Regions from separate parts of the Pseudoalteromonas sp. P1-7a genome, predicted to be linked through region 2. Evidence: predicted binding sites of a transcription regulator. Region 2 holds the regulator's gene; each other region holds the start of a gene.
What was found. Region 2 encodes sigma-54, which starts transcription at its own class of promoters, with help from an activator protein. Its sites were predicted from a motif close to GTTGGCACGNNNNTNGNNT; they were not measured.

Region 1 (10,404 bases), on a different contig from region 2:
AGAAAAACGACGATGCATGATTTATTAAGGTAGGATTTAGGCCATTGCGATTAATTTTCAATGGTATTTTATAAACAAAACGTGCTTTTCGTCTCATTTAATGTTGAAATTGACATTAAATAAATTACAAGTCAATAGCTAACTATGATCACTGTTATTTCACCAGCAAAAAATCTTGATTACGAAACGCCACCCGCAACAGATAAGTTCACTCAGCCTGAATTACTAGAGCACAGCGAAGAGCTCATGAAAGTATGCCGTGAACTAACGCCTGCGCAAATTGGCAGCCTAATGAAAATTAGCGATAAGCTTGCAGGGCTTAACGCTGCACGCTTTAGCGAATGGTCACAACCGTTTACGCAAAGCAATGCTAAACAGGCGGTACTAGCCTTTAATGGCGATGTGTATGGTGGTTTAGATGCTGCAACACTCACTGCAGCTAACCTTGATTATGCGCAAAGTCACTTACGTATACTTTCAGGTTTATATGGCTTATTAAAGCCGCTTGATTTAATGCAAGCCTACCGCCTAGAAATGGGCACTAAGCTTGATAACCCTCGCGGGAAAAATTTGTATGAATTTTGGGGCAGCATTATTGCGAATAAATTAAACGAGGAATTAAAAGCGCAAGACGCACAATACCTCGTTAACCTTGCTTCAAATGAGTACTTTAAAGCGGTAGATAAAAAAGCGCTTAATGCGCAAATAATTACGCCGCATTTTAAAGACTGCAAAAATGGTCAATATAAAGTAATTAGCTTTTACGCTAAAAAAGCACGCGGCATGATGGCCCGTTACATCATAGAAAACCAAGTAACGCAGTTGAGCCAATTAAAAGAGTTTAGTGTGGCGGGTTATTACTTTAGCCCTGAAGCAACCACTAAAGATCTTGAGCCTGTATTTATGCGCGACGAGCAAAACTAGCGTTTATACCCAGCAAACAATGAGTTAAAAAGCCATGCAATGCATGGCTTTTTTTATGCTGGCGCTAAACTTGCTAACTTCACCTACTATTAATGAAATAAAAAACAGATAGGTGTAAAAATATGATCAGTATTCCCTCAGTTGGCGAAGCCGAAAAGCTTATAGAAGAAAAACTTGGCGGTTGGTTTGATGTTGTAATTAGCCATATCCCAAACTTTATTGTAGCTGTTGTAATCGCTATTTTGTTTTCAATAATAGCGCGCTTTGCCGGCCAGCTAATGAAAAACCTATTAAGGCGCTCACTCGACTCTAAGCAAATAGCTGATTTAATGGCCTCTATTTTTAAAGTGATTGTGTTATGCGTAGGTTTATTTATAGCACTTGATTTTATGGGGCTAAAAGGCACTGTAACATCGTTACTAGCGGGTGCAGGTATTGTGGGTTTAGCCATAGGTTTCGCATTTCAAGACATGACCGAAAACCTAATTGCCGGTATTGCTATGGGAATACGCAAACCATTTAAAGCGGGTGATGTAATTGAAACCGACGACGTATTTGGTTCAGTGCATTCTATAAACCTGCGTAACACGCTAATAGAGAGCTTTTACGGGCAGTTAATACTGGTACCTAACAAAGTATTATTTAGAAACGTGCTAAAAAATTACACCACGTTAGGCGTTAGACGCATAGAGGTACCGGTGGGTATTTCATATGGCGACGACATAGAAAAAGCCAAAGAAGTGATAGTAGATAAAATTAACGAATTTGACTTTGTAATACGTAAAGATGAAACCGCTGTATACGCAGAAGGTTTTGGCGACAGTAGTATTAATTTACTGGTGTGGTTTTGGATTAAATACCCAGGTGAGCCAGACTTTATGACAGTACGCCACAAGGGCGTAGTAGCCGTTAAACAAGCACTTGATGACGCTGATATTAGTATTCCATTCCCAATACGTACGTTAGATTTTGGCATTAAAGGCGGTGAAAAGCTCGATGCCATGATAAGTGATAAAATAAGCCAGCAATCAGCAAATAAAAAGGGTGATAATAATACTGATGCAAGCCAAGGTGAGTAAATAATTTAAAACTCACAACGCAAAAGCATTGGGAAATAGTTACCGACTATCAGCGCGTTTTTACAAAGTAAAAGCGCGCTTTTTGTATTAAAAAGGAATTGGTAAGCAAAAATACTTTAAGTTTTGCTACTCCCTTAAATACCCCGCGGGTATATGCACACTTTTTTACCCGATAGAGTCTTTCAGGCTCTAGCGCTTTCACATTGTTGCTAGTTTAAGCTAAGTAAAGCTAACCATCTACGCTGTTAATATTTCCAGCCTGCAATAGTACCAGCCCATAATAATGCTTAACTAATTTAAGAGCTCACACATGTGCTAGCTGCGTTAAAACCGCTGCAACTATAACAACTGCATCAGCGAGGTTACCCTATATTAAAATAGATTAATTAAATTACTACTGACGTTGGTTAAAGCTCTACAGAGTTTGTCGCTTCTTAAAGAACGTTTATATGAGTAGGGCACTGTGTGTTTTTTGTGTGAAGGGAGTAAGCTAAAAGGCATTTACTAAGCTATTTAAACTGGTTTATGAATAGGTTTGCCGCCGTTGAGATTATGTAGGCCATAAAAAGCGCCGCTTGTGTTGGAGTAACAAGCAGCGCTGAGGAATAAGTTAGGAAGAAGGTATTTTAAATAACACTAATTTTATTACGGATAATTTTAACGCCATCCATGTTTTCTAAAAACTTTTGTGCAAGTGCACGCTGAAAACCTGTTTGCGCTTCACCGTATAAATCTACTTCACCGTCTTCAACCTGCACGCGAATATCGTTTAATGCTAAATTTGGGTTAGTGCGTAACGTGTTGGTGATTGTTTGTTGTAAGTTAGGTTGAGTAGCCACACTGCTTACTACGGCTAAGTTAGTTGCTGCACTTACTTTTGTAGCGCAAGCTAATAAAAATAAACAACAAAATGATACTAAAGCGATAGTTAACTTAAAGCGGTTCATAACTTTATCCTTACATTACGGTTAATTGTGCAGCTGTTCTTAGCTGAGTTACTATCTCAGTTACAATTTCGATGCCAATTTTAATGCTTTGAAATATAAGGGTATTTTATTAATAAAGAATTCAGGTGGGCAATAATTACATTTTAATGGGAATGAGTTACATGCTTGGGTTACATTTGTAACGGGTACAAATAAGCCGGCAATGGCCGGCTTATTTAGGGGGTTATTTCTTTTTGTTTTTAGCTTTGGCTTTTTTCTTGGCCTTCATTTTAACAGGGTCTTTACGCTTTTTAGCGGGTGGCTTAGCTTCTTTATGCTGTGGCTCAAGCCCTTTAATTATACGACGCTTAAGCTTTTGCTCAGTGTAGCGTTCAACCTTGTATAAAATACCAACGTCGTGTGCTTCAACTAATGAGATAGCAATCCCTTTTTTACCAGCACGGCCAGTACGGCCAATACGATGTACATAAACATCGGCCGTGCGTGGCATGTCAAAGTTAATGACGTGGCTAATATCAGAAACATCAATACCGCGGGCCGCGACATCGGTGGCTATTAATATGCGCGTTTTGCCACTGTGGAAATTTTCCATCGCTTTCATGCGCTTATCTTGCGGCATTTCGCCACGCAGCCACGCGGCTTTTACGCCATTGTTAGTTAGCTCACCAATTAGGGTTTCTAGGCGCTCACGGGTTTTTACAAACACAATGGCTTTACTTACATCTGGGCCGTTTAGGGTATTAACCAACAGCTCAAGCTTGTGGTGGTAGTCATCAGCAAGGTGCACCCATTGATGAATTTTTGCTTTTTCTTTACGCGACGATTCGGCTTCAAGTAAAGCTGGGTCGTTTAAAATACGCTCTGCAAATAACTCAACGCTATCGCCTTCTAAAGTCGCAGAGAATAAAAAGCACTGACGACGATTTTTAGCTTCGTCACATATGCGTAGCATTTCTTTTCTAAAGCCCATATCTAACATGCGGTCGGCTTCATCAAGAATAAGCATTTCTACGTTTTCGGCATGGAAATTTTCGGTTTCAAGGTATTCCATTAAACGCCCAGGTGTGGCGATTAAAATATCGTTATTGTTTTCAAAAATTTCTTTGTGGGTACCGTAGTTTATACCGCCTGTTACTACACCAATTTTAAGGTGAGTGCCTTTAGCAAGCAGTTCACATTGCTCATGAATTTGATAAGCCAGTTCACGGGTTGGGGTCATTATTAACACACGTGCAAAACCTGGGTCGCGACGTGGAAAATCCATTAAGTATTGAATAGCCGGAATTAAAAATGCCGCCGTTTTACCTGTGCCAGTAGGTGCTGATGCTAAAATATCGCGACCTTGCAGCGCTTCAGGTATAGCTTGTTGTTGAATGCTGGTTGGTGTCTCGTAGCCCATTTTATCAATGGCGTTGAGGAGTTTAGTATCAAGATCAAATTCAGAAAATTGCATAGAGTGTCTAAAATAAGGGACAATTACTTGCAATTATACGCGCTATACGCCAGTTGGTGAATGAAAAGGTGAAAAAATGTCAGGGTTTACGTTTAAACAATTTAAGGTTGAGCACGATAAGTGCGCCATGAAGGTCTCAACCGATGGCATTTTACTTGGTGCATGGGCGTATTTAAAAGGGGCCAACACATTACTCGATATAGGCACAGGCACCGGTCTGCTGGCGCTTATGTGTAAACAGCGCCAACCGGCACTTAGCATAACCGCAGTTGAAGTTGATGAAGCGGCTTACAATCAGGCACAACAAAATATAGCCTCTAGCCCGTGGCCCAATATCACAGTAAAGCACACCACTATACAAGCGTTTAAACAAGCGGCGCCATTTGATGTGGTGATTTCTAACCCCCCTTATTTTAACCACAGCTTAAAAGGGCTAAGCGATGCCCGTAACACCGCACGCCATACCGATGGTTTAAGTTTTGACGAGCTAATAAATGCCTATATGCGTTTAAGTCATAAGCATTCGTGCTTTAACGTAATTTTACCCACCACAGAAGCGAGCCTATTTATTGAATTAGCAAAACAAAGCGGGCTTTATTTAAACGCGCATTGCCAAGTAAAAACCACACCAGGTAAAGCATTTAGCCGCAGCTTAATGCGCTTTAGCTTAATAAATACTTCGCCTGAGCCTACTTCCCTATGCATAAAAAATGAAAACAATTGCTACAGCGATGATTATATTGCGTTATGTAAAGCGTTTTACTTGAAGATGTAATTTTAAGGCAGGTAATTATCTAGTAATAAAGGATAGTTTACCCATTATGCATACGTATTCAGTTTTTATTTGAGCAACTCTCAAACTAGTGTTAACCACTTGTAAATAACGTCGAGTATGTTGTTTAACTCGCCCAACACTGGAAACACACACTATGAAACTGAATAAAATGATCACCACTGCAGGTTTTAGTTTAGGTTTAACCTTACCAAGTTTAGTATCGGCTGCGCCTACAACATTTGTGCATTTATTTGAATGGAATTGGCAAGATGTAGCCCAAGAATGTGAGCAGTTTTTAGGACCAAAAGGGTACGCTGCTGTACAGGTGTCTCCGCCTAACGAGCATATTACAGGTAGCCAATGGTGGACTCGCTATCAACCGGTGAGCTACCAACTACAAAGCCGAGGCGGTAACCGTTCGCAATTTATAGATATGGTTAATCGCTGTAACGCCGCAGGCGTCGATATATATGTTGATACATTAATAAACCATATGGCAGCCGGCAGTGGTACGGGCACTGCTGGTAACACTTTTGGTAATAAACAATACCCTATTTATAGCCCACAAGATTTTCACGAAAGTTGCTCTATTAACCCAGAAGATTACGGTAATAACCGTTATCGCGTGCAAAATTGTGAGCTAGTAGGGCTGGCTGATTTAAACACTTCTTCAAATTATGTGCAAAATACATTAGCGGCATATATTAATGACCTTCAAGCTATGGGTGTTAAAGGTTTTAGGTTTGATGCTGCTAAGCATGTTGCTGCAAGTGATATTCAAAGTTTAATGGCAAAAATAAATGGCTCGCCTGTGGTGTTTCATGAGGTGATAGATCAAGGTACTGAAGCGGTTGCTGCCTCAGAGTATTTAAGTACAGGACTAGTTACCGAGTTTAAATACAGTACGCAGCTTGGTAATACCTTTAGAAATGGCTCGCTTGCATGGTTAAGTAATTTTGGTGAAGGCTGGGGCTTTATGCCAAGTTCATCAGCTGTGGTATTTGTAGATAACCACGACAATCAGCGCGGCCATGGTGGTGCGGGTAATGTAATTACCTTTGAAGATGGCCGTTTATACGACCTAGCTAACGTATTTATGTTGGCGTATCCGTATGGGTATCCAAAAGTAATGTCGAGTTATGATTTTCACGGCGATACAGATGCGGGTGGGCCAAGTGTACCGGTGCACAATAATGGTAATTTAGAATGTTTTGCAAGTAACTGGAAGTGTGAGCATCGTTGGTCTTATATTGCTGGTGGTGTCGATTTTAGAAATAACACAGCCGACAACTGGGTAGTAACAAATTGGTGGGATAACACCCATAACCAGATTGCATTTGGACGTGGTAGCTCTGGTCATATGGCAATTAATAAAGAAGACTCAACGCTTAATGCAACAATTCAAACAGGTATGGCGCCTGGACAGTACTGCAATGTGTTAAAAGGCGAGCTTTTGGGTAATGCTACTAGCTGTAGCGGTGAAGTAATAACAGTTAATAGCAACGGCACCATAAATTTAAATGTAGCGCCATGGGATGCAATAGCAATTCATAAAAATGCTAAGTTAACCCAAGGGACAGCACCTAATAATAGCGACTGGCAAAGAACCGTTGTTTTTATTAATGCTCAAACACAAAGCGGACAAGACATGTTTGTACGCGGTGGTATAGACCACAACTATGCAAATACAAACCTTGCTAGAAACTGCCAAACAACAAATGTTGAATGTGCTATGCCAATTCGCCATAACAATCTAAAAAACAACACCACAACACCTTGGAAAGCAAACGATAACTACCTAGATTGGTATGGAATTGAACAAGGCCAAAGCAGAGAAGCGCAAGGTACTGCCATGGATTGGACTACAAATGTTTGGCCAAGTGAATATGGCGCCCACAAATCGGTAACAGTAGATGGCTTTGGTGTTACACCCCTTAATATATGGGGCGAACACTATTGGATGCTTGATGTTGATATGGATTGCAGTAAAGCTGTGAGCGGATGGTTTGAATTAAAAGCATTTATAAAAAATGGCCAAGAGTGGGAGGGCGATATAAGCCAAGCAAATACCCCCTATACAAGTACTAACCATATGGCACAGTGTGGCAAAATTAATATGTTTGAATTTAACAGCTCAAGTGTAGAGGTACGTGACTTTTAAATACGTACTTTAAAACGCGTACATTAAAAAACTATCAGCCAATTTAAAAACCAAGTGGGTTAACGCGCACTTGGTTTTTTACTTTTATATGTACCTAAATAGCAGTTTAATTTAATAGTGCGTTTATAAATCAGCTGGTATTATCGTTTTATTCGCCATTTTTAATTTAGGCAACACAATGAAAAAGTTAAACAAATTACCGTTACTAACAACACTCGCTGCGGCTTTATTTATAAGCCAAGGTGCGCTTGCAAACATGACTCCTGTTGGGCTTTGGAAAACCATAGATGAAGACACCAACGAGGCTAAATCGTATGTACGCATTACTCAAAATGATAAGGTGCTCAGTGGTAAAGTTGAGACTATTTTAGACCCAGCTAAACAAGACGGTATTTGTAAAGAGTGTGATGGGGCATTAAAAAATCAACCTATTTTAGGGATGACCATTATTACTGATGTAAAGCCAGAAGATGGTGGCGTGTGGGGCGATGGTGAAATACTTGACCCTACAAATGGTAAAACTTATACCGTGCAACTAACGCCGCAAAACGACGGTAAGACGTTAGAAGTGCGTGGCTATATTGGCTTTTTTTACCGTAACCAATATTGGCAACGCGTAGAGTAAGCTTTTTAAAAAGCGCCGCAAACGCAGCGCTTTTAATCCTGTTATAGCGTTTCGCTATACTCTGTCATTATTTGTTCAACCCAAGTGGCTATGCGCTCATCGCTTAGCTCGTATTGGCTGTCTTCATCTAGCGCTAGGCCAACAAAGTGTTTGCCATCGGGGGTAAGTGCTTTTGACGCTTCAAACTCGTAGTTTTCATCGTTTGGCCAAAAACCAAGTTGCGTAAACGACTGGGTATTTATTTCGTCGTGAAGCATACCAAGGGCGTCTTGAAACCATTGTCCGTAACCTTGTTGGTCGCCCATGCCAAATAAAGCAATGGTTTTACCATTTAGGTTTACATCTTTAATGTCGTCCCACTTAGACTCCCAGTCTTCTTGTATTTCTCCAAAATCCCATGTTGAAATACCAAAGATGATAAAGTCGTACTGCTCTGCATTTTTTAGTGGTTCGTCTTTAATATTGTGTAAGGTCACTACATCGGCGCCAATAAGGTCGCGAATTTTTTCTGCTGCCATCTCTGTGTAGCATGTAGTAGAGCCAAAAAATAAACCAATCTGCATCGTATTTATCACTGTGTAATTGCCTGTTATGATAGGGCGCAGTTTACCGTAAGGTATTTTTAATTGATACCTTCTACCGTGGGTATTACCAACATGAGATCACAACGTGACAACGCTACCTGACGATTTACCTGAACCAAATACTGAGCTAACAAGCAATAGCGACTTTTTAGAAACCTTTTTAGATAGCTTGTACTTAGAGCAAGGTGTAAGCGAAAACACCCTTAGCGCGTATCGCAGTGACCTAGATAAGTTTTGTCAGTTTTTAAAAGGCGAAAGCTTAATGACGGTAACCAGCTTAGATATAGAAAGCTATCTAGCGTATCGCGTAGATTTAGGGTTAAAACCACGTAGCACGGCTCGCAGCATAAGTGCGTTAAAGCGGTTTTATCAGTATTTTGTACGTGAAAAACGTATCACAAGCTCACCGCTTGAAAACATTGCGCAACCAAAAGCGGGTCAATCGTTACCTAAAACGCTCTCAGAAGCCGAAGTAGAGGCATTATTAAGTGCGCCAAATATTGAAGAGCCCATGGGGCTGCGCGATAAAGCCATGCTAGAGTTACTTTATGCAACAGGCTTACGTGTAACCGAACTTGTAGGGCTGCGTATGGAGCAAATTAACTTGCGCCAGTCGGTTGTGTTTGTAAAAGGTAAAGGCAACAAAGAGCGCTTAGTACCTTTAGGTGAAGAGGCGATGTACTGGCTTGAGCAGTTTTTAAAAAGGGGGCGTGCGCAAATGATAAAACATGCCACCGATTTTGTGTTTCCGTCAAAACGCGGTGTAGGTATGACCCGACAAACCTTTTGGCATCGTATTAAACACTATGCTATTTTGGCGTCTATTGAGTCAGATTTATCGCCGCATACATTGCGTCATGCCTTTGCAACACATTTACTTAATCATGGTGCCGACTTAAGAGTAGTGCAGATGATGTTAGGGCACAGTGATTTGTCAACCACACAAATTTATACCCATGTTGCCAATGAGCGATTAAAATCGGTACACTCAGAGCATCATCCGCGCGCTTAATATGAAATTTATTATCAGCTTAGCGGTCAATTTAGTATGTATTATTAGATAGAGAAAATTATGAAAAAATTAATGTTAGCAAGTGCAATGTTGTGCACAAGTATGAGTGCATTTGCAAATGGCGAAGCCACAACGCCAGATGCTAATGATCCTATAGTTACTAAATTTGCCACGTTAGGTGTAACCGTTAAGCAAATAAATCCAAGCCCTGTTGCTGGTTTAAAAGAGCTTATTACAAATAAAGGTGTACTTTACGCCAGCCCAGATGGCCAGTTCTTAATGCAAGGCACATTGATTGATCTAAACAACCGTAGCAACTTAACCGAGCAAGCGCTAAATGGTGTACGTGTTGAAGGCATTAAAGAATATGAAGACTCAATGATTGTTTATAAAGCGCCAAACGAAAAACACCAAATTACTGTATTTACAGATATTAGCTGTGGCTATTGCCGTAAATTACATCGCGAACTAGACGACTTGCTTGATGCAGGCATTACTGTTCGTTATTTAGCGTTTCCGCGTGGAGGGCTGCAAGGTTCGGGTTACGCCGATTTAATGAATGTATGGTGTGCACGCGACCAACAAGAAGCCCTAACAGAAGCTAAATCGGGCGAAGACACAACAGTTGTTGCCGGTTGTAGCGCACCAGTAGCTGAGCATTACCAGCTAGGCCAAAGCTTTGGTATTAGCGGTACGCCAGCCATTATTTTAGAAGATGGTACAATGATCCCAGGCTATCAGCCAGCAGCCGCATTAAGCGCAGCGCTTGAGGCAAACAAAGCGTCTTAATAAGGCGCTTGCGTTTATTAAAAGGCCGTAATGGCCTTTTTTTGTTTTTATTTTG
Region 2 (10,404 bases):
ACAGTTTATAAAAGCTGGTAAGTGGCCTGAAAACTTTACTAATTTACCAATGCCACCAGGCTCACCAATATAATTTTACGTTTTAACTAATAGTGGCTACTTAACCTAGGGTTAGGTTGCTAAATAAGTAGCCACGTTGCTGTGCCTAAAAAGGCAAAAATACCAACAATATCAGTCACAGTTGTTAGTACAACACTGCCGGCAAGTGCAGGGTCTATATTCATTTTTTTCAATAAAATAGGAATACATGCGCCAGCAACACCCGCTACTACAAGATTCATAAACATAGCAAATGCGAGCACGCCGCCAAGCATAAAATCCCACTGCCAAAGTGCAATTACACCAGCGATAAGTAATGACCAAATAATCCCGTTTAATGCGCCTATGGCCAATTCTTTAGCCATTAAAAAACGTTGGTTAGTTTGATTAATATGCCCCACAGCTATACCGCGAATAACCAGTGTTAAAGACTGACTACCTGCTACACCACCCATTGAGGGCACTATGCCATTGAGTACAGCTAAAATAGGGAGAATGTCTAAGGTACTTTCAAAAAAGCTGGCCACAAAGGCAGCAGCCAGGGCGGTAAGTAAGTTAACGCCAAGCCATACTGAGCGTTTTTTTGAACTTTTTAAAACAGGTGCAAAGGTATCTTCTTCATCATCAAGACCCGCTAAGCTTAATAAGCTATGCTCAGCATCTTCACGAATAACATCAACAATATCATCAATAGTGACACGTCCAAGCAAGTGTGCGTTATCATCGACTACCGGTGCAGATATCCAGTTGTGGCGTTCAAATAATTGAGCGACCTCACTTTCATCCATCGAGATAGGGATAGACTCACAGTCTTCATCCATTAAATCTTGAACAATTTTTTCAGGCGGATTAGTTAAAAGCGTACTAAGAGACAATGCACCTAAAAAGCAGTTGTGCTTATCAACAACGTATAAATCATCGGTGCCTTCTGGTAGCTCGCCTCGCAGCCTGATATAGCGCAGTACAACATCAAGTGTAACATCTGGGCGAATGGTCACCGTATCGGTGTTCATTAGCGCGCCTGCAGAGCGTTCTTGGTATGATAAAGCCTGTGTCGCACGTTCACGGTCTTGCGTGTCCATCGCGCTAACTACATCTTTATACACGGTGTCAGGTAGGCTACGTAGTACTTCACCTAAATCATCGTGGCCCATATCCTCAGTGGCGGCGGCAATATGCTCAGGTTCCATTTGGGCAATGATGCCTAAACGTACATCTTCAGAGAGCTCTTCTAGCACGTCCCCTTGTACATCTGGGTCAACCAGCTGCCAAAGCATGCGTCTAATTTTATGCGGAGAGGATTCAAGTAAAAGGGCAGTATCACACGGGGCCGTTTTTGCTAGCATGCGTCTTACTTGAACAAATTGCCCACTATTAAGTGATTTAGTCACCTGTTTTAGTTGTTGCAGTGGGTAGTCTTGTTCAAACGCTTCTGGCATTGGCATCCTAATTTTTTATATACGAGGGGAGGCGATTAACCGCATTGTGATTAATCTAATTAAACACTATTCATTTACCAAGCTACACAAATCAGGGTATAAAGCAAAAATGTATGAGTAAGCTTGGTAATTAAACGTTTATTCTTGTTCGTTAAATCGCTGTGCGATTAATTGTCCGACCGCATGCAAAGCCTTTTCTGAGTCTGGGCCTTCACATACAACTTTAACTTCTTTGCCTTTACTACTTTCGAGTAGCATTAAGGCTAATACGCTATCACCAGCGGCTTCTTTATCATCTTGATGTAAGGTAATTTTAGCATCAAATTGCACAGCTAATTGCGCAAGGACCGTTGCCGCTCTGGCGTGTAAGCCTAATTTATTTTTTATTAAAAACGTGTCTTCACAACGCATAAATTACTATACCTAAACTGAACAGGTTATTATTTTAAGGTTACTTTTCTTGCTCACGGTGCCTAATTTTTACATTTGGATGTGTCATTGCAAAGCTCTCACCTATAGTTTGGGCTAAATAAACCGAGCGGTGTTGTCCACCCGTACAACCTATTGCAATAGTCAGGTAGCTGCGGTTATTGCGCTCTAAGTGTGGTAACCAAGTTTGTACAAATGTTTGAATTTGCCAAGTAAATTTTTGCACTATGCTGTGGTTTGCCAAAAAGTCTTTTACAGGTTGATCAAGACCTGTAAGCGGTTTAAGTTCAGGCTCCCAATGCGGATTTGGCAAAAAGCGAGCATCAAATACATAATCAGCTTCTTTAGGTATGCCGTGTTTAAAACCAAACGATTCAAACGTTACAATTAGTTGTTTATCTTTTTTTCCGAGTATTTTTTCGCGAATTGACTCAGCCAATTGGTGAACACTTAAATCAGTCGTATCAAGCATAAAGTCTGCGCGGGTTACAAGTACATCAAGCAGCTCTTTTTCTTTTTTTATTGCTAAGTCGAGCGGCAATGAATCGATGGATAAAGGGTGTAATCTGCGTGTTTCTGAAAAACGTTTTATGAGTGTTTGATCATCACTGTCTAAATAAAACAGAGTGGGTTTAGCAAAGTCAGGTAGGTACTCGAGAATATCGTTAAACTCGTCTTGTTCTTTGGGGATATTACGAACATCGATACTAACAGCTATTTTGTCATAGTTATCTGAAACACTACGTACTAAAGAGGGCAGCAGGTTGACCGGGATATTATCTACGCAATAATAGCCTAAATCTTCAACCACACGTAAAGCAACCGATTTACCTGAACCGGAACGGCCGCTTATGATTATTAACTCCATTTATAGCCCTTAGTATTTACTACGATTGATCAACAATTACTTGATACAGTTCTGCATCGGTTTTAGCGTTTCGCAGCTGTTTGCAAAATTCTTTATTGCTCAGTTTATCAGCTATGGTTGCTAGAGTCTTTAGGTGCTGCTGGTTATCGCCATCTGGTACGATGAGTGCAACAAAAATATCAACAGGACAGTTATCAATAGCATCAAAGTTTACAGGCTTGTCACTAACGAGTACTAACGCAAGCGGTTCTTCTACGCCACCCATTCTGCCATGCGGAATTGCGATACCGCGGCCAATACCCGTACTACCTAGTTTTTCTCTGCTAGCTAGCGCATTAAGAATATCCTGTTGCGGTAAGTAAGGGAGCTTTTCATGAGCCAGCTCACTGATAAATTCTAAAATTCTTTTTTTACTACTAAAAAGGACCGCAGCTTTGCTGCAGTCCTGGCATACTAATGTACTTAATTTCATAATATTAGTGTCTAGCAAGCTTCTCTTTATGTTTTATGACTTGACGATCGAGCTTGTCAATCAACGAGTCTATAGCAGCATACATATCTTGGTGCTCTGTTGAGGCAAATAAATCTGCGCCGCTTACATGAATAGTCGCTTCTGCTTTTTGGTTGAGTTTTTCTACATCGAGAATGACATGCACATTGCTAATATGATCTGAGTGCCTTTCTAGCTTTGCAAATTTATTATTTACATAGTCTCTAAGTGAATCAGTTACTTCTACGTGACGACCAGTTAGGTTTAGTTGCATAAGCATTTCCTCTTTGTTTTTTACGTCTTATATCAAACTCTTTCTCTGATTTGACGGTGGAATAGCTAGCGATTCACGGTATTTTGCTATTGTGCGTCTAGCTACTTTAATTCCTTGCTCTGCCAATATATCCGCAATTTTACTATCACTCAATGGTTTGGCTGAGTTTTCCGCGGCAATTAGCTTTTTAATTAAGGCACGTATTGCGGTTGACGAACATTCGCCGCCGTTTTCAGTGCTTACGTGGCTTGAGAAAAAATATTTAAGCTCAAAAATACCACGTGGCGTATGCATATATTTTTGCGTAGTAACACGCGAAATTGTTGATTCGTGCATTTCTACCATTTCAGCAACATCGTTTAAAACCATTGGTTTCATGGCTTCGGGGCCATGTTCAAAAAACGCTTGTTGCTGTTTTACAATACAGTTTGTTACTTTTAGCAGCGTGTCGTTTCTGCTTTCAAGACTTTTTATAAACCATTTAGCTTCTTGCAGATGAGAGCGAATAAACTGGCTATCTCCACTAGATTTTACGGTACGTGACATGGCCGCATACTGACTATTTACGCGTATTTTTGGCATGCTATCTGGGTTTAGCTCTACCACCCAACGGCCCTTAATTTTTTTAACTGATACATCCGGTATGACATACTCAGACTCTTCCCTTACTATTGTATCTGCAGGTTTTGGGTTGAGGGTATGTATAAGAGTCATGACCTCTTTAAGCTCGTCTTCTTTAAGCTTAGTCTTTTTCATTAATGTACGATAGTCGCGTGCCGCTAATAGATCAATGTGATCGGTTAAGATCATTTTAGTTTGTTCTATAAAAGGGGTGTCTTTATCAAACTGATTAAGCTGAATACACAAGCACTCCTGTAAGCTTCGCGCGGCTATACCTACAGGGTCGAATAATTGAATACGTTTTAAAACGGCTTCTATTTCATCCAGTTCAACCTCAACGTCGTCATCGTTTTCTTGGTTAAAGCTTTCTAAAATTTCTTCACAACTTAGCGTTAAAATACCCGAGTCATCTACAGCTTCTACAATGGCTATAGCAATAGCTTCATCAGTGGGGCTAAAAGGAGTAAGCTGAAGTTGCCACATTAAGTACTCATGTAGCGTTTCAGTAGAGGCGCCCTGATAAATAGACTCATCTTCTGGCATTGGGCCTGAAGATGCCGCAGGGGCTGCACTCATGTACTCATCCCAAGTTACATCCATCGCCATATCATCGCTAACGGTGTCTTTATTTAAAGCTTCACCACTGTCTTGCTCGTATTCACTGGTTGTATCATCAGCCGATGCGCTTACGGTTACATCATCCGTATCTGCTTTTTGTTCATTTTTTCCAGCCGACTCTTCCGTGTAATCTTGCTCTTCTACTTCTAATAGCGGGTTGCTATCCAGTGCTTCTTGTATTTCTTGCTGGAGATCCAATGTACTGAGCTGCAGCAAGCGAATCGCTTGTTGCAATTGTGGAGTCATTGTAAGTTGCTGGCCCATGCGCAGCTGTAATGATTGCCTCATGTATCTCTAACAATCCTTTTATGTTGTTATAATTAATATTAGCAGATGCTTGTAGGTGTGGCTTAAATGTTACAGCCTAAATTGCTCGCCTAAATAAACATCGCGTACAGTTTTGTCATTTAATACGTGTTCTGGGGTGCCAGATGCAATTAGCTCCCCATGAGAAACAATGTAGGCTTTTTCACAAACATCAAGGGTTTCTCTTACATTGTGATCGGTAATTAATACGCCAATGCCACGATTTTTAAGATGTTCTATTATTTTCTTTATATCTAACACTGAAATCGGATCAACACCAGCAAAAGGCTCATCCAACAAAATAAATTTAGGGTTCGCTGCGAGTGCTCTGGCTATCTCTACACGGCGGCGTTCACCACCAGAAAGCGCCATACCTTGGCTATCACGTATATGTTGAATGCTAAATTCATCAAGTAAGTTGTTAAGCGTTTCTTCTCGCGCGGCTTTATTTAGCTCTTTGCGCGTTTCTAAAATAGCCATTAAATTTTGATAAACTGTTAGCTTTCTAAATATAGATGACTCTTGCGGCAAATAGCCAATGCCTAAGCGAGCACGACTGTGCATAGGTAATAACGTGATGTCGTTATCATCAATAGATATTTTACCTTTGTCGCTAGGTACTAACCCTACAATCATGTAAAAGGTGGTGGTTTTACCTGCGCCATTAGGGCCTAATAAGCCCACTATGCTGCCGGCTTCTACCTCAAGGCCTACATTTTTTACAACTTGGCGGCCTTTATAGCTTTTTGCTAATAGTTCTGCTTTTAAGGTGCTCATGGTTGACCTTCGTTACCTGTTTTTTCTTTAATATTTGCTTCAACAGGCACTAAAATTGTGTGGACACGATCCGTTGAGTTTTCGTCTTTTTCTGCGCTAATAAGCTGCTGCTGCATATCGTAGGTAATACTTTTAGCATTAATTTTTTGACCGGCTTGCGCGACTTCGGCATCCCCAACAAGTGTTAAAAAGCGCTTTGCTACGTCGTAACGTACTTCGTTTGCACTGGCACTCATTACGGTACCATCGTCTTGTTTTTCTTCGAAGTAGGCAGGGCTGCCAGTGGCAATAAGCAGTTGTTTGTTATCCCCTAGGTCTTCACGTTTATGTACTTCGAGTCGGTCGGCTGTAATTTTGCGGTTCCCATGCACAATTTCGACGTTTTTTTCAAAAATACCTACGTTTTCTTTAAGTTGACCTTCTTGACGGTCTGCACTAATAGAAATTTGGTTTGCTGGCGGTTGAGCAGCAGGCTCAGCAGCAGAAGCGCTAAATGCCAGCATCAGCGATGGGATAATAAGTATTTTAGTGAGTTTATTGGTCATAATATATTGTTCGCGTATGGTTAATTAGTTTTATTACTTCGGTTTTTAAATCGGCTTCAAGGCCTTTACCGACAATCTTTAAATTTGGCCCAGTGACAACCACTGGCTGCTCAGAGCGCATTGTTAGCGCTTTAATGTCGACTTCGATGTTGTCGGCATTGATGTTATCTATCATGGCGTTATCAACTAAATTTTTGGCAACCACGTTGCCTTCTAAAATAAGTTGTTTATCTTCGTAAAGCGTTGCTTCGTCAGCGTTTATTCGCCATGTTTGTGTTTCGTTATATAAAGTAAAAATAGGCTTTTCAAAAAATGTAAAACCAAGTTGTTGGTACAGCTCCATTTTAGCCGCGGTAACTTTATGGCTTATTTTACCTTGCTCGTCATAGGTTGTTTGCTTAAGCTCTATAGCGGTGTAATCAGGCTTTGCAATGACTTCTGGTTCTTGCTCTGGTGCTACATTGCTTTGCGTAAAATAAGGGTACCAAAGCCAAACCATACAGCCGATGAATAACACACTGAGTATAACGCGTGCTGCATTCATGAACTGGTACCTTGTGTAGTAAGTGCTATACCGTTTTCGAGCATGAGTAAATCTGTGAGCTCTCTCACTGCACCAAAGCCACCAGGCATTTGTGTAGTGTAATGCGATAAGCGTTTAATTAGCGGGTGCGCATCGTTTACTGCGACGGCAAAACCAACGCGCTCCATGACGGGCATGTCAGGTCCATCATCGCCAATATAGGCTATTTGTTCATCAGTTAACTTTAAAGTGTTTTTGAGTTCTTGATAAGCAATAAGTTTGTCTTCTTGGCCTTGATAAATATGCTGTACGGTTAAGCTGCTCATGCGAGCTTGCACTATTTTTGAATGACGCCCCGTAATAACCGCAACTTCAAAACCGCTATTGATCAGTGCCTTAATGCCAAAACCATCTTTTGTATTAAATGCTTTTAACTCTTCGCCTTGGTTACCGAGGTAAATTCGGCCATCAGAAAATACACCATCAATATCGCATATGAGTAGTTTTACTTTTTTGGCGCGTGCTCTGGCATCATCGCTTAGCGGTTGATAGAGATCTTCAAATTGCATTTATAATACTCCTGCTTTTAAGAGGTCTTGCATATTTAAGGCGCCCACAGGCTGGTTTTGCTCATTAACTATGATTAAACCATTAATCCGCTTATTTTCCATTATATTTAGTGCTTCTGCTGCAAGCATATCGGCCGTGGCGGTGGTGCATGACTTAGTCATAACTTGGTTAATAGCGGTGTTATGTATATCAACTTTTTGCTCTAAAATACGACGTAAGTCGCCGTCGGTAAAAAGGCCAGCAAGCTGTTGATTGTTATCTACAATAGCAGTCATGCCTAGCCCTTTGGCAGACATTTCTATTAACGCGTCTTTAATTGTTTGCGTTACACCTATAATAGGGGTGTTTGTGCCGCTGTGCATTACATCTTTTAAAGTGAGCAACAATCGCTTACCTAAGCTGCCGCCAGGGTGAGAGAGTGCAAAGTCATCGGCGGTAAAACCGCGTGCTTCTAAAAGCGCAACCGCCATTGCATCACCCATTGCTAAAGTGGCTGTGGTGCTTGCTGTTGGCGCTAAACCTAACAAACATGCTTCTTGTTCTACCTTTATGCATACGTGCACATCGGCAAGTGTTGCCATAGTAGAAAGCGGGTTGCCCGTCATCGATATTATTTTTGCACCGAGGCGTTTTAGCACCGGAATAATATTTAGTACTTCACTGGTTTCGCCCGAGTTTGATATAAGCATAACCACATCATTTTTGGTTATCATGCCTAAATCACCATGACTTGCTTCGCCTGGGTGAACAAAAAAAGCAGGGCTGCCTGTACTGGCAAGGGTAGCAGCAATTTTATTACCAATATGGCCTGATTTACCCATACCAATAACAATAATGCGGCCTTGGCAATCAAACATGGCCTGACACGCATTATTAAAGTTTTCATCAACGTATTGTTTAATATCCGCAAGCGCTTGGCGTTCTATGTTTAATACGCGTAAACCTTGCTCTATAAAGTTTAGTTGTGCCATTGTTACCCTACTTGACTAAAAATATAACCTTGGTACGCCAAAAATGCGATGAGTAATAGACCACCTTCTACTCTATTGATACGCTGAGAACCTCTAAAGTTCAATGACATAATAATAAGCGCAAGCGTTGCACCCAACATAATAAGTATGTCGCGGTTTGCAAGTGATGGGTCGACCACTGATGGGTTAATAATACCTGCAAGCGGCAATACCGCTAGAATATTAAATATATTTGAGCCAACAATATTACCTAGCGCTAAATCGTCTTCGTTTTTAAGAACGCCTGCAACAGAAGCCGCAAGTTCAGGCAAGCTTGTGCCAATGGCAATAATAGTTAAACCAATAACTAAATCGCTTAAACCAAAGTATTTTGCTATATCGACAGCTGAACCAACTAAAAAATGGGAGCTTACAGGCAATAAAACCATACCGACAATAAGCCAAAATATTGCTTTTTTAGTGGGAACATCATTAGGGACTTCATCGCATGCTTCTGAAACAAATGGATCATCTTGGTTTTTAGCTCGTAGGGATACAATAATTAAACCACCAATAAACACAATAAAAGCGACTAATAAGGCGATACCTTCGGTGAGTGAAAAGTAGTTATCTGAAAACACATACCACGTAGCCAATGATGCCAACATTACGAGCGGCATTTCGCGTTTTAACGTACTTGAGGAAACACTCAGCGGGCGCAGCAGTGCAGTTATCCCTAACACAAGTAATATATTTGTTATATTTGAGCCCACCGCGTTACCTACCGCTGTGTCGGTTTTATTGGCCAGAGCAGCCGATGCAGACACCATCATTTCAGGGGCCGAAGAACCCATAGCAACAACCGTTAAGCCAACTATTAAAGTGGGCACTCCAAAGTTTTTAGCAAGCGCAGCCGCACCGTATACAAATCGGTCGGCGCTCCATACAAGTGCAGTAAAACCAAGAATTAAAATAACAAACGAGGTAACCATTATGTTAAGCCAGATGTTCAAAATACAGATGGCGCGAATAGTAACAAAAGCCAACATGAAAGTATAAGCAAAAGAGTGGGGTCTACTATAGCAGTGTGCGAATTTTATGCGCTTAAGCAAAGGTTAAGGCAATTTACTTCAGCCTTACAGCGCTTTTTGTAGGCGTATTACAAAATCTTACGAATTGTTTTTTCCATCTTGGTTAAAAAACCCTTAAAATAGGAGCACGAGTGAACATTGTTACGGAGAGCGACTTGTCGCAATCAATAGTAGAAGTCAAGGATGTTAGCTTTTCGCGAGGCGATAGAACCATATATAAAAATATGAGTTTTAGTGTTCCTAAAGGTAAGATAACAGCGATTATGGGGCCAAGCGGAATTGGCAAAACCACAATGCTACGCTTAATTGGTGGGCAGCTTAAGCCTGACGCCGGCGATATTTTATTCGAAGGTGGCAGTATTCCTAAAATGTCGCGCAAAGAGTTATATGCGGCACGAACCAAAATGAGCATGCTGTTTCAAAGCGGTGCGTTATTTACTGATATGTCGGTATTTGACAACATTGCATTTCCTCTGCGAGAGCATACCAAGTTAAGTGAAGCGTTAATAAAACTAGTCGTATTAATGAAACTGCAAGCAGTGGGTTTACGCGGCGCTAAAGACTTAATGCCTTCTGAGCTTTCTGGTGGTATGGCCAGACGAGCAGCACTTGCACGTGCTATTGCGCTGGACCCAGAGCTCATTATGTATGATGAGCCTTTTGCCGGCCAAGACCCAATATCTATGGGCGTATTGGTAAAGCTTATTAAGTCATTAAATGAAGTGCTAGGTTTATCATCCCTTATTGTAACCCACGATGTGACGGAGGTAATGAGTATTGCCGATCACGTTATTATTATTGCCGACCAAGGCGTAATAGGGGCAGGGACACCGGATGAAATGAGAAACCATGAATCTCCATTAG
Region 3 (10,404 bases), on a different contig from region 2:
CGCTGCGTATATTTCGTTTACTGCGGCTGCCAATAAGCATTAAAGGGTCATCTAAATATTGCACTCTAACAAATTGTGAAGGCTTCATTTGTACACTTAAATGAGACTCAGTAATAACCTCCCCACGGGCCAGGTTTTCCGTGGCAACCACAACGGGTGCCATTTTTACTATTCTTACATGAACATACTGAGTCCAGCTTTGCGCATCGTTACACTTTATTTGTACAGTCACCTGACGTGTAAATGGCGGCTCATTTGGCACAACCAACTCTGGGTCATTTTCGCACACTCTATCAGGAATACGGCTATCAAGCGCAAGCGCGGTGATCTCCACATTTTTCTCAAGAGGTACGGTAACTTGTTCAGCAATATGAGAAATTGCAATTTGTTGTAATAAATCTTTACTAAACACTTTTGCATGCAAAGGTGTTGCTAAGCAGAGGCTAGCAAGAAAATAAAAAACACTGTATCTTCTGACTTTTTTTAACAAACTCATAATGTTTCGACTATGCTTATGGTTTCAAACAGGGTATAAATATTTTGCGTCAAACTTTAGACGCTCCCGCGATGTTATGTAGCTTTATAAACAGAAAGCAATTATCGTTCCGCATTACTTGTTTTCTTTAGGAGATTTGAATGGCAGGCATTTTAGACTCAGTAAACCAGCGCACCCAGTTGGTTGGGCAGAACCGCCTAGAATTACTATTATTTAAGCTCAGAGGGCGTCAGCGTTTTGGGATCAATGTATTTAAAGTAAGAGAAGTACTGCAATGTCCTCCTTTAACGAGTATGCCAAAATCAAATGCATACATTCGGGGGGTTGCGCATATTCGTGGTCAAACTATTTCAGTTATCGACTTATCTATGGCCGTAGGCGGCCGCCCGATTGAAAATGTAAAAGATAGCTTCATTATAATTGCAGAATACAATCGTTCTGTGCAGGGCTTTTTAGTCGGCGGCGTTGAGCGAATTGTTAATATGAACTGGGAAAAAATAATGCCGCCCCCATCGGGTGCAGGGCGTTATTCTTATCTAACGGCTGTTACCGAAATTGAAAACGAATTAGTCGAAATTCTCGATGTAGAAAAAATCTTAAACGAAATTTGCCCGGTAAATACAGAGGTTAGTGCAGATCTGGCGGCCGATAGTGCTATACAAAAAGACTTAGGCGAGCGTATTGTATTTATTGCCGACGATTCAGCCGTGGCTCGTAACCAAGTAAAAAGAGCACTCGAGCCGCTTGGCGTGCAAACCGAGCTTGCAAAAAATGGTAAAGAAGCTTTAGTTAGGCTTAAAGAAATCGCCGAGCTTGATTGTAAAAATGATATTACTGAGCGTGTAGGTTTACTTATCTCTGATGTTGAAATGCCTGAAATGGACGGCTATACATTAACAGCAGAAATTAAAGCTGACCCTAAATTAGCGCCTCTACATGTTATTTTACACACTTCTTTGAGTGGTGTATTTAATCAGGCGATGATCGAAAAAGTCGGCGCGGATGACTTTATAGCAAAATTTAACCCAGATGAATTGGCAACAGCAGTTAAAAAATGGGTTCATTGTGATTAAGCAACAATAGGTGTTAATAATTTGAATAATAAAGATTTGCAGCAAAGTGACTACGATCAGTTCCGCTCTTTTTTAGAGCAGCAATGTGGTATTGTGCTAGGCGAAAACAAGCAATATTTAGTAAAAAGTCGGCTTGCTCCGCTTATGGCTCGTTTTAATGTTGAATCTTTATCACAGTTAGTGAGTAAAACGCTTGCCCCCCATGAGCGGCAACTTAGAGCCGCAGTGGTTGACGCCATGACCACAAATGAAACATTGTGGTTTAGGGATCAATACCCATTTGAGCTGTTAAAAAATAAATTGTTCCCTGAGTTCAAAGACACTCGCCGGCCAGTAAAAATTTGGTCAGCGGCCAGCTCTTCAGGTCAAGAGCCATACTCTATTGCCATGTCGGTTGCTGAGTTTCAAGCGCAGCAGCCGGGTGTGCTACGTATGGGCGCACAAATTATTGGTACTGATATTTCTAATACAATGCTCGATATGTGTAAAAATGCAGAATATGATGCGCTGGCATTAGCGCGAGGGCTCTCAGCAGAACGCCGTAAAAAGTACTTTATGGATAGCGGCAATGGAATGGCAAAAGTTGTCGATTCAGTCAGAAAGCAGGTGAGCTTTAGACATTTAAACTTGCTCGACTCTTATGCCTTAATGGGCAAGTTCGATATTATTTTTTGCCGCAACGTACTTATTTATTTTTCACCAGAGGTTAAAGCAAAAATTATTAGCCAGTTTGCCCAAGCACTAAACCCAAAAGGGTATTTGTTTTTAGGTGCATCAGAGTCAATGACTGGCTTAAGTAACGAGTTCGACATGGTTCGTTGTAACCCCGGAATCATCTACCAAAAAAAATAACGCCTCTTCCTTCCCATTAAAAAACGACGCTTTGTGCGTCGTTTTTTCTTTAATAACAACCTCCTATAAAAAAGTAACCTTATTCAAAACTACTGGCTTATTAATTGCTTTAACTTAGTTAAGTCAATTTTTTGGAGAATGTTATGGCTATCAGTTTTGATAAAGCATTAGGTGTCCATCCGCATGCGATGTTGATCCGCTCACAGCGGGCAGAAGTGCTTGCCACAAATATAGCGAATGCTGATACGCCTGGCTATAAAGCAAAAGATATTGACTTTGCCTCTGCATTAAAAGCGGCAAGGTCAACTCAGCAAAGCGGCAATAGCATGGTCACAACCAATGAAAAACACATTGCTGGCGGTACTCGCAGCGTAGGTGGTTCTGAATTATTTCGCACTCCAAATCAAGGAGATACAGGCGATGGTAACTCAGTTGATATACAGGTGGAACGAAACTTGTATACACAGAATGCGATGGAGTATCAGGCAAGCCTGCAATTTTTAAGTAGTAAATTTAAGGGCCTGAATAAAGCGCTCGGTAGTCAAGGGTAATAATTATGAGTTTATATAATGTTTTTGATATTTCAGGCAGTGGTATGAGTGCGCAAAATGTGCGCCTAAATACTACCGCGAGTAATATTTCGAATGCTAATACAATAAGTTCATCCCAAGACAAAACATACCGAGCTCGCCAACCTGTATTTGCTGCCGAGCTGACTAAAGCGTCTGCCTCAGCCAGTAACCCTCAGGGCTCCGCTGTTGGTGTTAAAGTGTTGGGGATTGTTGAGAGTAACAAACCACTACAAATTGAATATAACCCTAATCACCCAAGTGCGGATGAAAATGGCTATATCTATAAACCCAACGTTAATGTTGTTGAGGAGATGGCAAATATGATCTCTGCATCTCGCTCATATCAAACAAACGTGCAAGTTGCCGATGCAGCTAAGCAAATGTTAAGCAAAACGCTGTTACTTGGGCAGCGATAACCGAGGGTAGGTTATGAGTAACGATATTAGTACTAGTTCATCTTTTATGGACTCGATTACTTGGCAAGAGACTCAAGTAGCGACTTCCACTGAAGAGAGCGATGCGTTAACACAGGAAGATTTTTTCTCGTTGCTAACTCAGCAGCTATCGTATCAGGATCCGAGTAATCCGGCTGATAACGATCAGATGATTGCGCAAATGACTAATTTTACCATGGCGCAAGGTATCACAGATTTAAACACAAATTTTGAGTCGCTTGCCTCTTCAATGACTTCAAACTCTGCTTTACAAGCATCAACCCTGGTTGGTAAACAAGCGCTTTTAGAATCTAATACGCTTGAACTTGGCGAAAGCGGCGAGGCAAAAGGATCGGCAGTTGCTGAAGAAGCCGTTGATAATTTAAAAATTAAAGTCACAGATGCCTCTGGGCAACTGGTTAGAACTATCGATATGGGTTCGCAAGCAGCGGGTGCTGTGCGCTTTAGTTGGGATGGGAATAACGAATCTGGCGAACGCCTACCAGAGGGCGAATACACGATTACTGCAGAGGGCAGTACCAACGGCGAGTTTTCAAGCTTACCGGTAGCCACATTCAAAAACATTGAAAGCGTTAATATCAACGGCTCTAGTGGCATTATTATTAACACCAAAGAGGGTGCGGTTAGGTTGACAGATGTCGCAGAGATCGCATAACCATTTAAAAGTATTTCGCCTGCTAGCAGGCTATTAGATTAAAAGTTAGAGGTGAATTATGAGCTTTAATATCGCACTTACAGGCCTAGCTGCCGCTCAAAAAGACTTAGACGTAACAGCAAATAATATTGCTAACGTAAATACCACTGGTTTTAAAGAATCGCGGGCTGAATTTGCTGATGTATATGCTGCATCTGTGTTTAGCGCAGGTAAAACCAAAAATGGTGATGGTGTGCAAACTACCATGGTTGCACAGCAATTTCATCAAGGCTCACTGCAATTTACTAACAACTCGTTAGACTTAGCGATTACCGGCGAAGGTTACTTTGCAATGACCGATGATATTTCATCGCAAGATTTAACCTATACTCGTGCAGGTGCATTTAAGCTTAATCAAGACAATTTTATGGTTGACGCCAAAGGTAATTATTTACAAGCTTTTCCGGTTGATGCATCAAGTGGGGACACCACATCGGTAAGTCTAAGTACAACTAACCCAATTCAAATTCCTGATTCATCTGGTTCGCCTCGCGCTACAGAAAACGTATTTTTGTCATTTAATTTAGATGCAACAGCAGATGCTACAGGCCTTGCTTTTGACCCTACATCAAATGGTACGTATAACTCGTCAACGTCTACAACAGTTTATGACTCATTAGGTGAACCACATATTCTGCAATACTTTTTTGTAAAAGAAGAGGATGCCGCCTCGGGTGGTACTGATAACAGCTGGGAGGTATACGCAACCTTAGATGGGAAAGTTGTAGATGGTACATCAGGTGCAGAGCAAACTACTACACCTTATACACCGATTGCTACACTTGGCTTCGACTCTAGTGGTTTACCTGCGACAACCAACGGTATAGCAAATACTAACGCCACAACATTTGACGAAATTAATTTGCCGGCAGGTGCAGGCACTGGTTTATCGTCAATGCTTGATAACGGCGCGACATTTCCAAGCACGGGTATTGAGTTAAATTGGCGCGATGAAAATAACACAGCAGGACGTATTCCCACTCAGTACTCAAGTGGTTTTGAAGTAAAAGCCCTTGACCAAGATGGCTCTACAGTCGGTCGTTTAGCGGGTATTGATATTGGCACAGACGGCAAAATTGTGGCCTCGTACAGTAATGGTGATTCAACCTACTTAGGGCAAGTGGCTATGGTACGCTTTCCAAACTCACAAGGTTTATCGCAAGTAGGCGATACCAGCTGGAAGCAAAGTATTGACTCTGGCGAGCCGGTAGCCGGTGAAGCAGGTTCGGGTACTTTTGGTAGTATTAATTCATCTGCACTTGAGCAATCAAATACCAACTTAACAAACGAATTAGTTGATTTGATTACCGCTCAACGTAACTACCAAGCAAACTCTCGAGCGCTTGAAGTTAACTCAACAATTCAGCAAAGTATTTTGCAGATTCGATAAGTTAACACTATTTTTGGTTAAGATTTTAAGGCTGCATTTTTGCAGCCTTTTTTATACCTAATACCACAAAAATAGCCTAGCTGAACCGTTCAATACCTTCCTTATATTGCGTCAAATTTAATCTGGCACCTATTTTGCATTTATCAACTCAGAGATTTTTTATGTGAGTCGATGTTATGGACAAAATGGTCTACATTGCGGCCTCTGGCGCTAAGCAAAGCCTACAGGGGCTTGCACTTAAAGCCAATAATTTGGCAAACGCAAATACCACAGGTTTTAAAGCTGACTTCGCGCAAGCGCGTTCTATGCAAGCATTTGGCGAGGGCTTGCCGACCCGAGTGTTTTCTATGCAAGAGCGACCTGGTTCTAACATGACCTCTGGCGGCATAATAGAAACAGGGCGAGATTTAGACATTGCCATGAGCGATAACGCCTGGCTCGCTGTTCAAGATGAGTCAGGGAATGAAGCCTACACTAAAGTTGGTACGCTGAACATTACTGCACAAGGCATGTTAGTAACGAGCCATGGTCGTCAAGTTATTGGCGAAGGTGGCCCCGTAATTCTACCTGTCCCTATTGAAAAAATAAGCTTTAGTGCAGATGGCGCCATTCAGGTTCGCCCGCAAGGCGCACCAGCCAATTTTTTAGAAGAAGTAGACACGCTACGTGTTGTTGAAGGAAACAGCAGGCAGCTTGAAAAAGGTAACGATGGTTTATTTAGACCAGTACCTGGGCAAACCGTTGATACCTCTGAAAATGTAAAAGTATTAAGTGGTGCACTGGAAATGTCTAACGTTAATCCAGTTCACGAAATGGTCGATATGATCAACCACCAACGTCAATTTGAGTTACAAGTAAAACTAATGAAAACAGCTGAAGAGATTGACGAACGTCAAGAACAGTTGATGCGCATAGTTTAACTTTAAAATGAGGGCATACTTATGAATCCTGCATTGTGGATAAGTAAAACAGGGCTAGACGCTCAACAAACTGATATTTCAGTTATTTCAAATAATTTGGCGAATGCCAGTACCGTAGGTTACAAAAAGAGCCGCGCTATTTTTGAAGATTTACTGTATCAAAACATCAACCAACCTGGCGGGCGATCATCACAAGATACTGAGTTACCATCTGGCCTAATGCTTGGTGCCGGTGCAAAAGTGGTTGCTAACCAAAAAGAGTTTACGCAGGGCAATATGCTCACCACTGAAAATTCACTTGATTGGATGATCTCAGGCGAAGGCTTTTTTGAAGTGTTGCAACCTGATGGCAATATTGCCTATTCGCGTAATGGACAATTTACTACCGATGAAGACGGCCGCATTGTTACTTCAGGCGCTGGCTTTGTTGTTCAGCCCGAAATGAACGTACCGGATGATGCGCAATCAATTACGGTTTCTCAAGATGGTGAAGTATCTGTACGTGTTGCAGGGCAAGCCGATAATGTGGTGATTGGTCAGCTAACAATTAGCGACTTTATTAATCCATCTGGTCTTGAGCCAATTGGTCAAAACCTTTACACCGAAACGGCTGTTAGTGGTGCGCCTGTGCAAGGTAATCCAGGCGTAGAAGGGTTGGGTACTATTATTCAGGGCTCGCTTGAAACATCAAACGTTAATGTAACAGAAGAACTGGTAAACCTTATCGAAACACAACGTGTTTACGAAATGAATTCAAAAGTAATCTCAGCCGTTGACGAAATGATGAGCTACATCAATCAACAGTTATAATCGTGCACAAGGGGATAGTTATGCGTAAAGTTATTTTATTTGCCGCAGGCACCTTATTTTTAAGTGGCTGTGTTTCTACGCAAAATAGTGAAGTGGTTCAAGACGACCCATACTACGCACCCATGTACCCAGAGCCTGTAGCAGAGCCTGTTGTTGCAACAGGTTCGCTATTTAATACCAACACATTTAATGACCTGTATTCAGATAAAAAAGCGCTTAGAACAGGCGATATAATTACCGTTAAGCTTGAAGAGTCAACACAAGCTACAAAAGCCGCAAAAACTGAAACTGACAAAGAAACCGACGCCAGTTTGGACCCCATTATTGGATTAGGTGGCTTACCTGTAAATATAGGTGGCGACAGTATTCAGTTTGGTATTGGTAGTGATTCATCATTTACCGGTGACTCTAAATCAAATCAGTCAAACAGTTTAGTGGGTGATATTTCTGTAAATGTTATGCGTGTTTTACCCAATGGTAACTTAGTTATCCGTGGTGAAAAATGGCTAACACTTAACACTGGCGAAGAGTTTATTAGGCTCGAAGGGCTAGTTCGCCCGCAAGATGTAAGTGCCGATAACACGGTTGAGTCGAATAGAATTGCGAATGCCCGCATCCAGTATTCAGGTAAAGGGCAAACACAAGAGGCGCAAAGCCCAGGGTGGTTAACACGTTTCTTCAGTAGCTCGTTATTTCCATTTTAAAGGATAGTAGTATGAAAAACATTAAAGCGTTTATTTTGATCATACTGCTAGGCTGGCAATTTTCTGCCAGCGCGGAACGAATAAAAGATGTTTCTATGGTTGAAGGGGTCCGTGCCAACCAATTGGTTGGCTATGGTTTAGTGGTGGGGCTACCTGGCACAGGGGAGCAAAACTCTTACACGCAACAAAGTTTTAGGGGCATGCTAAACAGTTTTGGAATTACCTTACCTTCAACGCAAAGCCCTAAAATTAAAAATGTAGCTGCAGTGGCAGTTCATGCTGAGCTGCCGCCGTTCAGAAAGCCAGGGCAAACAATTGATATTACGGTTTCTTCTATTGGCAGTGCAGGGAGTTTACGTGGCGGCACATTACTACAAACTTTCTTGAAAGGGGTTGATGGTAACGTATACGCCATAGCACAAGGCAGCTTAATAGTAGGGGGTTTAGGTGCACAAGGGCTTGATGGCAGTAAAGTGGTTATTAATACCCCAACCGTCGGCCGCGTACCAAACGGAGCTACTGTTGAGCGCGAAGTTAAAAGTCCTTTTATGCAAGGCGACTACATTACTTTTAACTTAAACCGCCCTGACTTTACAACGGCAAAACGTTTAGAAGCAACAATTAACAATTTGGTAGGCCCTAATAGTGCACAAGCTATTGACGCTGCCTCAGTACGCGTTATTGCGCCACGTGATGCATCGCAACGAGTGTCTTATTTATCAACGCTTGAAAACCTAGAGTTTAAGCCTGCTGACACTTCAGCCAAAATTATTGTTAATTCACGTACGGGAACGATTGTCATTGGCAAAAATGTGAAGCTACAGCCTGCGGCAATAACCCATGGCGGTCTAACAGTCACAATTGCTGAACAGCAAAATGTAACGCAGCCTAATCCTTTAGCAGAAGGCGAAACCGTTGTTACACAGCAAAGTATTATTGACGTTAATCAAGATGATTCTCGTGCGTTTGTTTTTAACCCCGGCGTTAGCTTAGATGACTTAGTGCGTGCTATAAATGAAGTAGGCGCAGCACCTGGAGACCTAATGGCTATTTTAGAAGCGCTTAAAGAAGCGGGTGCAATTAACGGACAGCTTGTTGTTATTTAATTATTTTTTAGAATGTTTACCCTTCCAAATAAAGCTTAAGTACTCAAAAGGTACTTAAGCTTTTTACTGTTTACCTTTCTTTGGCTCAATTTTTGCATTTCTTAAAGCATTATTCATTTTTGTGTCAAAAAGCTGATGGAAACAAATCACCTCGATAAGCAAAACTTTTTTGATTTAAGTAATCTTAATACTTTACGTCAAGACGCTTTAAACAGCGGTGATGCATCTACTGATGCCTCTAAAGCGGCGCTAAAAAAAGCAGCGGCACAATTTGAAGCTATTTTTACGCAGATGCTTCTAAAAGGCATGCGTAAAGCTAACGAAGCATTTGAAGATGAAGACAGCCCGTTTAACTCTAGCGGCGTAAAGTTTTTTGAAGAAATGCACGATCAGCAGCTCTCTTCTGAGCTTTCATCAAATGGGTCTTTAGGCTTGGCTGATTTAATTGTGCAGCAGCTCTCTCCAGAGGCTGAAAACTTTATGCCTGGCTCAGTGTTAAGAACAACCAACGACTTTATCAGTGATAAACGCGCAGGCTCTGAACTACCCCACGAAGAACTGAATAATGTTGAGCAAGTAAATAAAGACGACTTAGCCCTCAGCAGCGAAGCAACAGACACTAAAACCCCAACACAGCCTGTACAGCAACCGACATTTAATAATGCTGGAGAATTTGTGAGTGCAGTGTGGGAGCATGCCAAAACAGCGGCCGAAAAAATAGGTTTAAACCCTGCAGTGATGGTCGCTCAGGCGGCCCTTGAGACTGGTTGGGGCAAGCATATTATTAATAAAAGTGACGGTAATAGCTCAAATAACCTGTTTAATATTAAATCAGATAAAAGCTGGGAAGGCGACAAAGCAAGTAAAGTAACGCTTGAATTTGAGCAAGGCACGCCTGTTAAAAAGCAAGCAAGTTTTAGAGCTTATGATTCTATAAAAGAAAGCGTAAACGACTTTGTCGATTTTTTAACGCAAAACCCACGTTACGAAGAAGCATTACAAAAAACAGCACAGCCAAACGAATTTTTAGATTCGCTACAAAAAGCAGGCTATGCAACGGACCCTAATTACGCGAGCAAAATAAAAAAAGTGCTAAATAGTAGTGAGCTTAAAAATATTGCAACAAGCGCGTTTACCCAAGGAGTGAAGTAATATGTCGTTTAGTTTATTAAATATTGCCAGTTCAGGGGTGCGTTCAAGCTCTGAACTGTTGCAAACGACCAGTAAAAACATCACCAATGTAAATACCGAAGGCTACGTACGTGAGCGCACTGAATTTACCACTATGGTAGATAACCAAGTAGGGCGCGGCGAAACATATCGGTTATTGAA

Region 1: the regulator sigma-54 is predicted to act here: its motif matches at 3,011-3,029, upstream of AN389_RS16130 (BON domain-containing protein).
Region 3: the regulator sigma-54 is predicted to act here: its motif matches at 5,654-5,672, upstream of AN389_RS10500 (flagellar basal body rod protein FlgF).

Annotation. Positions count from the first base shown of each region.
Region 1 is NZ_LKDU01000030.1:35,364-45,767, forward strand. It holds gene yaaA (peroxide stress protein YaaA) at 145-924, shown strand; gene AN389_RS16125 (mechanosensitive ion channel family protein) at 1,047-2,003, shown strand; gene AN389_RS16130 (BON domain-containing protein) at 2,630-2,950, opposite strand; gene srmB (ATP-dependent RNA helicase SrmB) at 3,174-4,403, opposite strand; gene AN389_RS16140 (tRNA1(Val) (adenine(37)-N6)-methyltransferase) at 4,480-5,178, shown strand; gene AN389_RS16145 (alpha-amylase family protein) at 5,333-7,339, shown strand; gene AN389_RS16150 (DUF2147 domain-containing protein) at 7,518-7,964, shown strand; gene fldB (flavodoxin FldB) at 8,006-8,527, opposite strand; gene xerD (site-specific tyrosine recombinase XerD) at 8,634-9,560, shown strand; gene dsbC (bifunctional protein-disulfide isomerase/oxidoreductase DsbC) at 9,621-10,349, shown strand.
Region 2 is NZ_LKDU01000005.1:82,734-93,137, reverse strand. It holds gene AN389_RS05735 (zinc-dependent metalloprotease) at 1-73, shown strand, start outside; gene mgtE (magnesium transporter) at 120-1,478, opposite strand; gene AN389_RS05725 (HPr family phosphocarrier protein) at 1,617-1,889, opposite strand; gene rapZ (RNase adapter RapZ) at 1,930-2,775, opposite strand; gene AN389_RS05715 (PTS sugar transporter subunit IIA) at 2,795-3,247, opposite strand; gene hpf (ribosome hibernation promoting factor) at 3,252-3,539, opposite strand; gene AN389_RS05705 (RNA polymerase factor sigma-54) at 3,567-5,066, opposite strand; gene lptB (LPS export ABC transporter ATP-binding protein) at 5,136-5,861, opposite strand; gene lptA (lipopolysaccharide transport periplasmic protein LptA) at 5,858-6,406, opposite strand; gene lptC (LPS export ABC transporter periplasmic protein LptC) at 6,396-6,950, opposite strand; gene kdsC (3-deoxy-manno-octulosonate-8-phosphatase KdsC) at 6,947-7,498, opposite strand; gene AN389_RS05680 (KpsF/GutQ family sugar-phosphate isomerase) at 7,499-8,470, opposite strand; gene AN389_RS05675 (calcium/sodium antiporter) at 8,473-9,441, opposite strand; gene mlaF (phospholipid ABC transporter ATP-binding protein MlaF) at 9,696-10,404, shown strand, end outside.
Region 3 is NZ_LKDU01000014.1:7,359-17,762, forward strand. It holds gene flgA (flagellar basal body P-ring formation chaperone FlgA) at 1-496, opposite strand, end outside; gene AN389_RS10470 (chemotaxis protein CheV) at 637-1,569, shown strand; gene AN389_RS10475 (protein-glutamate O-methyltransferase CheR) at 1,591-2,421, shown strand; gene flgB (flagellar basal body rod protein FlgB) at 2,565-2,972, shown strand; gene flgC (flagellar basal body rod protein FlgC) at 2,978-3,409, shown strand; gene AN389_RS10490 (flagellar hook assembly protein FlgD) at 3,423-4,103, shown strand; gene flgE (flagellar hook protein FlgE) at 4,162-5,532, shown strand; gene AN389_RS10500 (flagellar basal body rod protein FlgF) at 5,709-6,452, shown strand; gene flgG (flagellar basal-body rod protein FlgG) at 6,474-7,262, shown strand; gene flgH (flagellar basal body L-ring protein FlgH) at 7,283-7,966, shown strand; gene AN389_RS10515 (flagellar basal body P-ring protein FlgI) at 7,978-9,072, shown strand; gene flgJ (flagellar assembly peptidoglycan hydrolase FlgJ) at 9,208-10,224, shown strand; gene flgK (flagellar hook-associated protein FlgK) at 10,226-10,404, shown strand, end outside.